3 regions of the Rheinheimera sp. NSM genome follow, and region 2 is predicted to be linked to each of the others. Evidence: riboswitches for the same ligand, from Rfam matches in the RefSeq annotation. Region 2 holds a riboswitch; each other region holds the start of a gene.

Region 1 (4,196 bases), on a different contig from region 2:
TGGATTTAAAGGTAACTATCATACAGACTCCACTATTGGGCGTAGACACTGCCAGCGTTTGCTGCCAGGCTAAACAATAACTTAAGCATAACGCTAAAAGCTCACGCCATGGCAAAATATATACTCGCTATTGATCAAGGTACTACCTCAAGCCGCGCTATTATCTACAATCCGGTCCTGCAGCCGGTTGCCTGCGCCCAACAGGAACTGCCGCTAAGCTACCCGCAATCCGGCTGGGTAGAGCAAGACCCGGCACAGATTTGGCACAGTGTGACCGCCAGTATCAGCCGCGCATTACAGCAAGCCAAACTGAAACCGGCAGATATCGCCGGTATCGGTATTACTAATCAGCGCGAAACCACACTGCTTTGGTACAAAACCTCCGGCAAGGTGCTGTATCCGGCGATTGTCTGGCAGGACAGACGCACGGCAGCACTGTGCCGGCAACTGAAAGATTCAGGCCAGGAGTCAGTGCTGCAGCAAAAAACCGGCCTGTTGGCCGATCCATATTTTTCCGCCACTAAGCTGTGCTGGTTACTCGACAACGTGGCAGGTGCCAGACAAGCTGCAACAGCCGGTGAGCTGTGTTTTGGCACCATTGATTGTTATCTGTTATGGCTACTGAGCGGCGGCAAAGTGCATGCCACCGATGCCAGCAATGCCAGCCGCACCCTGCTGTTTAATATTCATCGCCAACAGTGGGATGAAGAACTGCTGCAACTGTTCAATATTCCTGCCGCTGTGCTGCCGCAAGTGCGGGATAACGCAACAGAGTTTGGTTTGACTGACAAAGCGGTGTTTGGCGCGGCGGTGCCGCTGCTAAGTATGATAGGCGATCAACAGGCAGCATTATTAGGCCAGGCCTGTATTACACCTGGCATGAGTAAAAGCACTTATGGCACCGGCTGTTTCGCTGTGGTAAATACCGGCAGTAAGGTGCTGCACAGCAAACATAAGCTGCTTAGCACCGTGGCATGGCGCTTAAACAGCCATACTACTTATGCGCTCGAAGGCAGCATTTTTATGGCCGGCGCAACCGTGCAATGGCTGCGCGATAAGCTGGGTATTATCCGTCAGGCCAGCGATACTGAGGCCCTGGCAGCCGGTATTGATTATCAACAAACCGAGTTGTTAATCCCCGCCTTTACCGGGCTTGGTACACCACATTGGCAGCCACAAGTACAAGCCGCACTGTTTGGCATGACCCGCGACAGCGGCCGTGCGCAAATAGCCGCCGCCGCGCTGCGCAGTGTGGCGTATCAAAGCCGTGATTTACTTAGCGCCATGCGGCAGGATGGCATTAATGTCAGCAGTTTACGGGTAGACGGCGGCATGACAGCCAACCGCTGGTTTTTACAGGCGCTGGCCGATTTATGCCAAACACCCATAGCACGCTGCCACACTACCGACGCCACCGCGCTGGGTGCAGCCTTTTTAGTGGCATTACAACTGGGTTATGTCGGCAGTTTAACTGAGATTAATAACATTTGGTGCAGTGATTGGCAGTTGCAACCGGAGCTGGCAGCGCCATTAGCCGATGCACTGTATCAACGCTGGCAACGTGCAACCGCTGCGCTAATGGCGTTGGATATAGCCATAGTGCAACAACGGTGGCCGGTCTAAGCATAAGATTTAAAAAAAGTTTCAATTCAGCTTAAATTAAGCTTGCATAAAAAACGAGCGTTAATTAGAATGCGCTCGCTCGAAAGGCAAGTCTCCCGAAAGGGAGTACACGCAAAGCTTCAGGTCTAAGGGTTGCCGCAAGGCATCTACGATAGCTGGGCTGCCGTCGCTAAGTGCGATGTTTATTCTGCTCTGTCAGAGTTAAACGACATGCCTTATGTCCTTTCGTGTTCTGCAACTGCTGTTGCATTAATGATTGTTACTTAACTCAAATTTTGGAGCTCGAATATGAAAGCAAAATTAATCACTTTAGCTACTGTTATCGCCGCCACTTCATTTATCAGTGCTCCTGCAGCAGCCGACGATCAATTAGCCCAATCTATCTGCTCTTATGTTGCAGCGGATAGCAAAAACAATCTGCGTAAAACCTTATCTGACAACCGCTTACGTTTACGTAACGTATACGACGGTATTGTATGTGACGGTTTACCACTGGTTCGCCACGCCATCAAGCACAATGCTGCAGATGCAGCCGGCTTTATCATCAGCCAGTTACCAGGCAGCCAGGTTGCCGCGTCAGGTGACATCGAGTGGGCTACCAGCAACGGTTTCGGCACTTCGCCAATCATTGCTGCTATCAAAGAACGTAGCGCCAGCTAACTATCTTATTCTATAAAAAAGGCGCCTTTATGGCGCCTTTTTTATGCTGTTCTCCGGTCCAACTTACCGGTAGTGTTATGCTTTTATCGCAAAGCAATGTTGCTTAACGTGCTCGGCAATACCGACACCGGCTTCAGACATGGTTAGATAGGTTTGATCGGCACCGGCAGCAATAATCTCGCGCGCTTCATCATCATGCATACTGTGCGACACAATAAAGCCGCTAAAACCGGCATTGCGCAGTTTTTTTGCTGCAATCATTTTGGCTTCCACGTCATTCATACTAAGGATCACCGCTTCAACCTTGCCAAAATCCAGGCCTTGCCAAAACACCTGATCTTCGGCATCAGCATAGAAAATATTAATACCTTTCTTCTGATGCTCTGCCACTTTAGCCGGATCTGAATCCATTGCGATGATTTTACGGCTGCTGGATAAATAGTTATAGGCGGCGGTACCGGTGCGTCCCATGCCCATGATCAGCACATCAGCATCACCCAGTGATACCGGTTGCTCGTCCGGGTGATGGATATTGCGCTCAAACTTCAGCAAACGGTTACATAGCTTTTCATACAGCGGGTGTGCCATACGATTTAGCGGCGCAGAGATAACAAAAGAAATAGCCACCGTTAACGCCAGCGGAATAAGCCACTCGGGCAATACTACACTGGCAACTATCAGACCAAATTCGCTGTAGTTAGTCAGGCTGATACTGGTTAAGAAAGCACTGCGCGCCCGCAATTTAAACATGATTAACAACAAGAAAAACAATATCGCTTTCACCGGCAGTAACAACGACATCACACCGGCAAATAGCCAGGCATTGGCATCCGGCAAGCCGTCGATACCAATTTGTAAAAAGAACCCTACCAGAAAGAATTCTTTAATACTCCACAACGATTTCGACAGCTCGCCGGCCCGGGCATGCTTAGCTAACAAGGCGCCAAACACCAGTGCGCCTAACTCAGAACTTAACCCCACCAGCTCAAAGCCCTGGCCGCCTATTACCAGTGCCAGCATTAAACCAAACAAAATCAGTAAGTCTTCATGGCCGCTGGCATCAAGCAATTTGTACAGCAGCGGTCGCAGTAGCGGTAAGCCAAACACCAGCAGTGCCCAGGGCGATGGTGTAGTGCCGTTAGCCAGGCTCATTACCAGCAGTGCCAATAAGTCCTGTACAATCAGAATACCTATAGCGACCCGGCCATGAAAGGCGCGGATCTCGCGTTTGCCTTCCAATACCTTTGCCGCCAACACTGTGCTGGAAAATGCCAGCGCTACCGCTAACATTAAGGCCTGATACCAACTAACGTCAAAAATAAACAGTACCGCAGGTAAGGTAAGAATAATCGACAAGGCAAAATGCAGAGTACTGCCACCCAGTACTTCAGGCTTGGCCAGACTACGTACATTTAACTTCAGGCCAACTGTAAACAACAGCAGTAATACGCCCAAATGGGCAACGTGATGAATTATCGACGGCCCTTCCGGCGGTAAGCTAAGGTCTGAAGCAGTAGCAGAGATAACAAAGCCCGCCAACAAGTACCCCACTAACGGCGGTAAGCCTATGGCACGAACCAGTAAACCTAAAGAAAACGCAAAACCAATCCAGACAGCTTCAAGCATGTAATCCGTCCATTTTTATATTGTTATTCAAGATACTAACTCACTTTTGTCATAGCTGCATTAATGTGGATCATCAATATCTGCCCGCTGCGCGGCTTTGTTATCTTCTTTGCGCCGGCCAAACAAGCTGCCGTTACTGCGGGTGATCCACTCGTTATAAGTGCGGTGCACACCACGGCGCATAGCAGAAGATGAGTTTTCCAGTATATCTATGCCTACCAGCACAAACACCACCAGCACCGACAGCTTAATCGCTACCAGGTCTTCACCGATACCTATGCATACCC
Region 2 (4,196 bases):
GCCACCAGGGTTGCCAGCAGCGCTATAGACGCTATGCTGCGATCACCGCCCGGTAACCAGCTGAACCGGTTAGACAAATTAATGACTTTCTCGCGAAAGTTGCCCTCGATACTGACCGGGGGCATAGTTTTAACCACTTCGCCTTTCATTGCATTGTCCTTACAGTGACATTCGCATCACGTCATCAATGCCGCTCAGTACCTTGTTGCGTACCTGCATCAGCATGGAGAAACTTAAATCCGCTTTTTGGCTGGCTACCATGGCGCCAACCACGTCGTCACTGCGACCGGTATCGACTGCCGTCATCAGATCTGCCGCAATATTTTGCTGCTGGTTCACAGAGCGGATAACCTTGCTAAAATCACTGCTAATGCCGCTATCGTTACTGGCTGGGGTAATCTGTTCACTGCCGGCAACCTGTTGTAATCTGGTCATCATTTGCAGCATCTGGCTTTGACTGTCTATCGGTGAAATCATACTGGTTATCCTTAAGAAGCTAATGCGTCTATGTCGACACCATGCTCACGCATGGCTGCTATTTTGTAACGCAGGGCGCGGGTGCTGACACCCAACGCCTGCGCCGTACGGGTACGGTGGCCGTTAAACTTATTCAGTACATTTAAAATGTAATCAAATTCGGCGTCTTTCTTACTTTGCTTGAGCAAGCTGGCGCAAATTGCGGCCGCTTGCGGGTGGCACTGCGGTAAATTTAAATCGGCTATTTGCAGCTCAATACCACGCGCCATCACTAAAGCACGCTGCATAATGTTTTCCAGCTCACGCACATTACCCGGCCAGTTGTATTGCAACATCACATCGGCCGCACCACGGCTTAAACGGTACTTGCCGTTGCCGTACTTATTAATAAAGAACTCTGCCAGTGGCAAAATATCGTCGCGCCGCTCGCGCAGTGCCGGCCAGCTCAGTGGCAACACATCCAACCGGTAGAATAAATCTTCACGGAACAGGCCTTGCTCTACCTGGCTACGCAAGTTTTTGTTACTGGCTGCAATCACGCGAATATCCAGCTTAATGCGGCTGTTGCTGCCCAGCCGCTCTACTTCACGCTCCTGCAATACCCGCAGCAATTTGGCCTGCAGTGCCAGTGGCAGCTCGGATATTTCATCCAGCAAAATAGTGCCGCCGTTGGCCGCTTCAAACTTACCTATCTGTTGGTTTACCGCACCGGTAAAAGCGCCTTTGTTGTGGCCAAATAGCATGGCCTCCAGCATATGTTCCGGAATAGCGGCACAGTTCACGGCAATAAACGGCTTGTCAGCACGATCTGAAGCCTGATGAATAAACTGCGCCAGCCGCTCTTTGCCGGTACCGGATTCACCGAGGATCAACACGCTGGCTTCGGTTTGCGCAGCACGGTTAGCCAACTGCAAAATCTGCCGGCTGGCGTGCGATACCGCTACCAGATCCTTTAAGCCGCGGCTCATCGCACTGGCATTACGGATTGAGGTTTTTAACTGCGAGCAGAAAAAAGGCTTTAGTAAATAATCTATTGCGCCGCTTTGTAAGGTATCGGACGCCAACTCACTTTGATCGTTACCGACCATACTGATAATTTGCGCCGCCGGCAGCTTGCGGCACACCAGGCTAACCAGATCCGGTAACGCCATTTGCGGCAGGTCGCAGTCAATAAAGGCCAGCGCCGGTTGATAATCATGGCACAGGCCGACGATTTCAGTAACATCGGCAGTGTGCAGCAGCTGGTAACCTTCACTTTGAATGCATTGGCGTACTTCAGCATCAGGCTGTTGTTGGGCTATCCACAGTACATAAGCAGAATGTTTCATTATTCCGCCTCCTGCTGCGCGCCGCTACGGATTAACCGCACCGATACGCGGCGGTTAGCTTGCTCCGGCTTACCCTGGCTGTTCAACAGCGGATAACGGTTACCATGAGCGCGGATTTCTAACTTAGATGCACTCACGCCCAACTCAATCAACTGCGCAGCGACTTCATCAGCCCTTTCCTGCGACAGCACACGGTTCGCCAATACAGTGCCGACATCATCGGTATGCCCATCGATAAGTATTTTGCTGACTGAGGGGTCTAATTGCAGATAGCGCGCCAGTTTTTGCAACTGCGGCAACTGTTGCCGCGTCAGGGTACGCTGGCCATCAGCAAACTGAATTTCGCTGTCTCTGGCTTGTTGCCAGGATAACGGCGACATTTGCGCCACGCAGCCACGGAACTGCTCCACCGCGCCGGAACCGCTGACACTGGTAAGCAGTATTTGTTGTTTATGCTGCTTATCACTGAGCTCAAATTGCAGCCAGTTACCGAATTGAATTTGCTGTAATAAAGGTAAGGCACCGGTGATAAAGCTGACTTTAGTATCGTGGTATAGCTCGGCGTTGTAGGGAAAATCTGCCGCGGCTGTCGCCGCGCCTGGTTGCCAATCGGCAGGCCGGGCGGCCACGCTGGCTTGTGCTAACGCATAGTAAGGTTGTGCTAATGCCAGATCCAAGCGCAGCGAATGGCCGGGTTCTGCCAGAAAACTGACATCACCCACGCCGTTAACTACTTGCTGTAACCGACAATGAAAAGCGCTGCTGTGCAACTGCCAGTCTGCCTGTTCTGCCGGTTGCACCAGCAACGCAGCCGCCAGTGCACCGCCGGCGGCAGAGGCACTAAGCCAGAGACTCAGAGATAACAATGACACATCAATATCCTTTTAATTAACCACAACCGTTACTGCCGGGCAGTAACACCAAAAGTTGAAGAAAATAAAAGGAAAACCGCATAGAAAGCGCTCTGTTCTGACACGGACAGCCGTGCAGGCAGAGGCATACCCGAAGGATGCCGCTAAGCTAATGCAACCCCGCTATCGTAGCGTTTTTAATAAAAACGTCGTAGACCGGAGGCTTTGCGTCCTGCCCTTTCGGTGCAGTTTGCCTTTTAATTGTCTTAACCTGTTCATAAAAAGCTATGCCATTTATGAACTGAAACTGAATAAATTAAAAGATAACTAAATTAGCACTGCAAGGCAAGCATCTTTTTTCACAAGATCTTATTAGATCTTTAGGATCATCAACTTGCCGCAGTTTATTTTTTCGCCTCTCGTTACATAATTGCCACAACTGCTCGGACCAGCCAGGCTGATTTTTGACTAACTATGTGCAAATAACTGCAAAACTATCTAAACAGAGCCTTTATATCCGCCGTATATTAGCTACAGCCTGTTACATCAACATGACAGCTGTAGCCGGACCCGCTAACGCCCCGCTTGCTTGTCAGCTGCAGTTAGCCCAGCGCACCTATGACATTTACCCGCACCGTTTCCGGAATTTCGTTATAGGACAACACCGCCAGCGAGTTCTGCGTGAAAGTACGCGCATAACGTGCCAACAACGGCCGCAACTGCGGCACCACGACCAGCGCAGGCGTTAAGCCCTGCTGCTGCATCTGGCTGCTGATCAACGGCATATTGCGCTGGAACTGGCTTAGCAGGTTTGGCGCCACCGGGAAGCTGTCCAGTGCTACTTTGCCGGCCTGCATCGCTTGGTTTAGTGCACTTTGTAAGGTTTGCTCCAGCTTTTCATCCAGCGTAAAGGCGCTCAGCTCTTCTTTATCACCGCTGATCTGCCGCACTAAGGCGCGTTGCAAGGCACAGCGCACATCCGATGTTAGTAAGATAGGATCTTTGGTCACTTCGCTGCTGTCGAGCAAGGTGCTGGCGATGCTGAGAATATCGCCCAGGCTGACCTGCTCGCGCAGTAGTAAGCGGTACACTTTAAGCTGTACTGTTGCGGTCAGCGCTTTATCCAGCGCTTCAGCCAATACCGGCGCCACTGAGGCCAGCCGTTTATTCAACTGTTTTACATCCTCATACACAAACAGCTCAGATAAATGCTCTTTAATCACTTTGCCGGCATGGGTGGCAATAACAGTAGCCAGATCCACCACCGAATAACCTAAATTCAAGGCTTTGGCCCGGCTGTTGTTATCTATCCACACCGCTTCCAGGCCATAGGCCGGATCCCGCGTGATCTCGCCGTCCAGCTGGCCATAAATATCGCCGGTATTCAGTGCCAGCAACTGCTGCGGGTTTAACCGGCCGGTCGTCAGCGGCACCCCGGCCAGTTTAATGCGGTATTCTTGCGGGTTAAGCTGCAAATTATCGCGCACCCGCACTTCCGGCAATAAAAAGCCGCTTTGTTCCGATAAGGTTTTGCGAATAC
Region 3 (4,196 bases), on a different contig from region 2:
CAACTATCTTAGCCGTGAGCAGCTTGAAACGATAATCAGAAAACAGTTTATCAACCTGCTGAAAGAGCAAAACCTGCTGGCAGCAGAAGGCGATATCAACGTAGTTGATTTGGACATCTTTGTTGATTATTCCCGTCGTTTTGTCGGCGATGGTACCCCTTTTCCGGTAGAAAAAATGGTGTCGCCAATAATTGCATTGCATGAGAGCAGCTACTTAGGCGATGTGGTTATTCGCAGCAAAGTTACCAGCGGCATGGCACTTGAGGATGCATTTAACGGCCTCACCACTCACAATATTGAGCTTGAACACAAAACCGCGCAAGCCATTGCCAACAGCTTGATGAAGCGCTTGAATAGCGTCAGCCAATATGACAAGAATGCGTTTGCCGCAATAACTGCCGGTATGTCCGCGGAGCAGATAAAGCAGAAGCGTCGGTATACCAAAAAAGAGATACTAACCAAGGCTAAACCGGCCGGTTTAGCATCAGAGCAATACCTGCCTGAAGAACTGGTGCAAAGTTATCTGCTGTCGTTAACGCAGGGTAATGCCGCTACACGCATTGAGCTGTATAAACAGCTGATCTCTGAATGGAATAACAGCACTGCTGTGTATGACGCTATTAACACCAGGGTATTAGCGGGTTACCAAAGCACCGCTGCTGCGGACGTAGAAGAAATGACTTGGGCAACCAAAGCGTTAGCTTATTCAGGTTTAGAGCGTTACAGGTCAACATTGGATACAGTAATGGCCAGTGATGCACCGCAAAAGCTGCAGGGCTATGTTACAAACTACCTTGAGACGATGACTGTGCGTTCGGAACAGGCCCAAGTGATCCATGATGTTTCAACAATGTACCCTGAACTGGATTGGCAAACTAACCAACTGATGAATATGCTGAACAGCAGTGACGGCTCGTTACGGCTTAACGCAGTAAAAATTATTTATAAACAGCAGCCCAATAATGAGCGGTTACTGGATGAACTAAGCGACATTCTGCAACGCGAAGCCAAGGTGCAGCGTAACCGCTACGCCGGCTACTCTGATTTCCATGCCTGGAGTTGCAGGGTACTGGGTAGCTCCGGCAATGCTAAGTACAAAGCTGTTTTAGCTGACCTCGCCGAAAATGCATACACCTATAAAGTGCGTGAATTTGCCGGTAAGTTTGTTCGCAAACTGTAAGCATTAAATTTAGCGACATCCGGCTAAGTGGTTGTCGCTTATTCTGCCCTTGGTAATTATTTAACTGGTATCAGGACGACAATGATGATGAAAAGCGGGGCGGAGCCTGCAGCCACTTACAAAACTATTAGCTAAAAAGTATGAGATCAGTGCGGAGCATTTTCGGCGTCTGGTAATACTACATTTTATAACTATTACGGAAAGATTAGGGGCGATTATGCTTAAAAAAACACTATTCACATCATGCTTATTAATACTGTTTCTCACTTCATGCTCGTCGTATCAATACAAGCAATATGAAGCCACTATTGATAAGGGGAATACTCCAATTCTTGATTTGTCTCAGGATGGTGATGCAGCATCAGTTATTTATTTTAACTCAGTAACATACAGAACTATGGGCATTGCCTTCCACAGGCTTTTGTTAGCGACAGGCCTTAATGGAAAGGTGCTTAAGGGGGCGGGAAGGCATGCGTTGCTTGATGTAAATGGTTATCAGGCTATTAAAGTTCCTGCAGGGATCCACACTCTGGATTACTGCTGGGTATCAATGAATGCGCTTGGCAGCGGTGGTGCAAAATGTAACTTCAAAGCGAAAGATGTGCTATTTGAACCGGGAAAAAACTATCTGGTTAATTGGCAAAGCAGTAGCAGTATTAAAGGTGCTCCCGGCGGAAGTGAGCACCAGATTAACATTAAAACCTTTATAAGTGATTTTGATACAGGGGAAGTTGTATACCCTAAATAGGTTTTAACTCCAACCTCTGACCATGAGTTTAGCCCTCGCATGCAATGTTATAACTCGCAGCATCAAGTAAATATCAGCAGTGGCGCAACCTGTTGTGCCACTGTTCTGTTGTGAATCCCGCCTGTTTTTCTGTTTTTCCTTTTCCCAGAAAAATCATTACTACTTAGCGCTTAGTTTGTAAAGCTTGTTGCAAAATTGGCTAAAAAATAACTTGTTAATTTGTAATTATTTGTATATCTTGCCCGCGTTCAGCTTGCGTTAATGCAATAGCGTTTTCGTCTTAAGCTAAGACAATTAAAAGGCAAACTGTACCGAAAGGTCAGGACGCAAAGCCGCTGGTCTAATGATGTTCGTTATGAACATTAATGATGGCAGTGGTTGCATTAGCTTAGTCACATCTGTTTGATGTCAATCATAACGGCATTTCTGCCGTTGTCTGATTATGCCTATCTATGCCGTCTGTCTTTATTCGTCGCGGGGCGCAGCCATTGCGACTTCTTCATTTTATTTGCCATTGATGCCAAAGCGCATCGGGCGATGTTTTTTTGTACGGAGAGTAATAAAGATGTTGAAAAAGAGCTTAGCCCTGAGTGTAGTGTATGCGTTAACGCTGGCTGGTTTGACAGCCTGTGGTGGTGGATCTGACAGTGGTACGGAAGCGCCGGTTGCAGTGCCAAATCCAACTACACCTACTACGCCAACAACTCCGACTCCACCTACAGTGGTGTTACCTGAGTTTGCTTCAGCAACCTATGTGCGTGAGAATTTGGGTAAGCTTACTGAAGTGGTGTTGCTTGGCGATGACCTATACTACGTTAGTCTTTCTGACGAAGGCAGTTTGCTGGGGCATTTTACCCAAATTAACGAACATATTGTGGATGGTAAAATTGTCGAAGCAGCCGGCTTTTATAAAATGCCTGCTGATACAGCGTTAAAAGCCGGCCAATTCAGTGCTGAGCTGACAGTAAGCAGCAATACAGTAAACAGTATGACGAGCCTGACACTGGAAAGTACAAGTGGCGCAGGTAGCCAATTGGTAATAAGCAGTGGCACCTTGAGCACAGTAACCAACATTGTTGATATCAGCGCTATGAATGATGGCTGGTCGGCGGAGGCAAACTTCAGCGAATTTAATATTGATGCCGGTTTAAACCTGACTGCGGTTGATAAAGATAACTGTAAAATCAGCGGTACCCTGACCTTACAAGACAATGACGTTTTTGCTGCCTCATTAAACTATGCTGACTGTGATACAGCCGGGCAATACGAAGGCGTGTTATGGTCTTACAGCTTTGATGGTGTAACTTATCTGAAGTGGTTTGCCTTAGATAGCGAAGACAACGCTGTTACCGGTATTGTTGATGATTTCACTTCACAGCAAGACGCTCTGGCACTTAACGGTGAATTACAACCTGCATTATATATTGGTGCAATTGGTCGTTCATTGATCAGTAAAGGTAATAAAGTTTACTATCGCGGCGGTGTAATAGGTGGAAACTATGTGTTTTCTTATACAGCGCCTGCAGTTGTAGCCGTATTAGATGCTGACGGTTCAGGCATAAGCTTGCCATCAAATAATTTGGTTGCTGCGTCGCTGACTATGCCGGTACCAAACAGTAAGGACCATAAGCTTAGTGGCAACATTGTGTTATCAAATGATATTGAAGAGTCATTTTCCGGTCTGGAACAAGTTGCCCAGTCGTCTTTGTTAGCTAATATAGCCGGCAATTGGGGCAACTTAACTATCGCTGAAGATGGCACTGTCAGTGGCACTGTAGATGATTGTACTGTCACCGGCGGCTCGGTAACAAATTATGTGGCATCAATTGCTGATATGCAGTTGTCTTTAACCGGGTGCAGTGTCACTGGTGATTTCAATGGCGTAGTGGCTGGTGTTAAGCAAAGCAGCGGTGATGCAATTGTTTTTAATTTAGTTACGCTGACAGATGGCAAAGTTGAATCTAGTTATAGCGGTGTATTACTGCGTGACTAAAGCGGTTTAGTTTAAAAAGCCGTGGTAGTTAACTACCACGGCTTTTTTTATGTAGGTAAGTCAGGCTTACATAAATTTATATTCCAGCAATAACGTATAGGCACGGCCGCGTGGGTCGGCTATACGGGTTTCCCAGCCGGCGCCGGCAGCAAAGTCGTTTTGGTGCGCGGTAAATGGCGGGTCTTCGTCAAACAGGTTTTTAATACCAAAGGTAACCGTCATGGCGTCGATACCGCTATAGCTTACGCTATAGTTGTAGGTAACATAGCTGTCAA

The links. A riboswitch is a leader RNA that binds a small molecule or an ion and turns the genes downstream of it on or off. The one in region 2 is predicted to bind cyclic di-GMP.
Region 1: another riboswitch for cyclic di-GMP. It lies ahead of ACTZWV_RS07665 (DUF3718 domain-containing protein); the one in region 2 lies ahead of ACTZWV_RS17975 (OmpA family protein).
Region 3: another riboswitch for cyclic di-GMP. It lies ahead of ACTZWV_RS03325 (hypothetical protein); the one in region 2 lies ahead of ACTZWV_RS17975 (OmpA family protein).

What each region holds. Positions count from the first base shown of each region.
Region 1 is NZ_JBQTCI010000002.1:399,664-403,859, reverse strand. Features, by position in the region: gene ACTZWV_RS07675 (DUF1840 domain-containing protein) at 1-22, opposite strand, end outside; gene glpK (glycerol kinase GlpK) at 109-1,623, shown strand; cyclic di-GMP riboswitch class I at 1,699-1,791, shown strand; gene ACTZWV_RS07665 (DUF3718 domain-containing protein) at 1,912-2,283, shown strand; gene ACTZWV_RS07660 (cation:proton antiporter domain-containing protein) at 2,359-3,909, opposite strand; gene ACTZWV_RS07655 (MgtC/SapB family protein) at 3,970-4,196, opposite strand, start outside.
Region 2 is NZ_JBQTCI010000008.1:34,462-38,657, reverse strand. Features, by position in the region: gene fliF (flagellar basal-body MS-ring/collar protein FliF) at 1-149, opposite strand, end outside; gene ACTZWV_RS17985 (flagellar hook-basal body complex protein FliE) at 160-477, opposite strand; gene ACTZWV_RS17980 (sigma-54-dependent transcriptional regulator) at 489-1,805, opposite strand; gene ACTZWV_RS17975 (OmpA family protein) at 1,805-2,677, opposite strand; cyclic di-GMP riboswitch class I at 2,827-2,921, opposite strand; gene flhA (flagellar biosynthesis protein FlhA) at 3,259-4,196, opposite strand, start outside.
Region 3 is NZ_JBQTCI010000001.1:750,108-754,303, forward strand. Features, by position in the region: gene ACTZWV_RS03315 (hypothetical protein) at 1-1,180, shown strand, start outside; gene ACTZWV_RS03320 (hypothetical protein) at 1,398-1,928, shown strand; cyclic di-GMP riboswitch class I at 2,219-2,314, shown strand; gene ACTZWV_RS03325 (hypothetical protein) at 2,494-3,921, shown strand; gene ACTZWV_RS03330 (TonB-dependent receptor) at 3,988-4,196, opposite strand, start outside.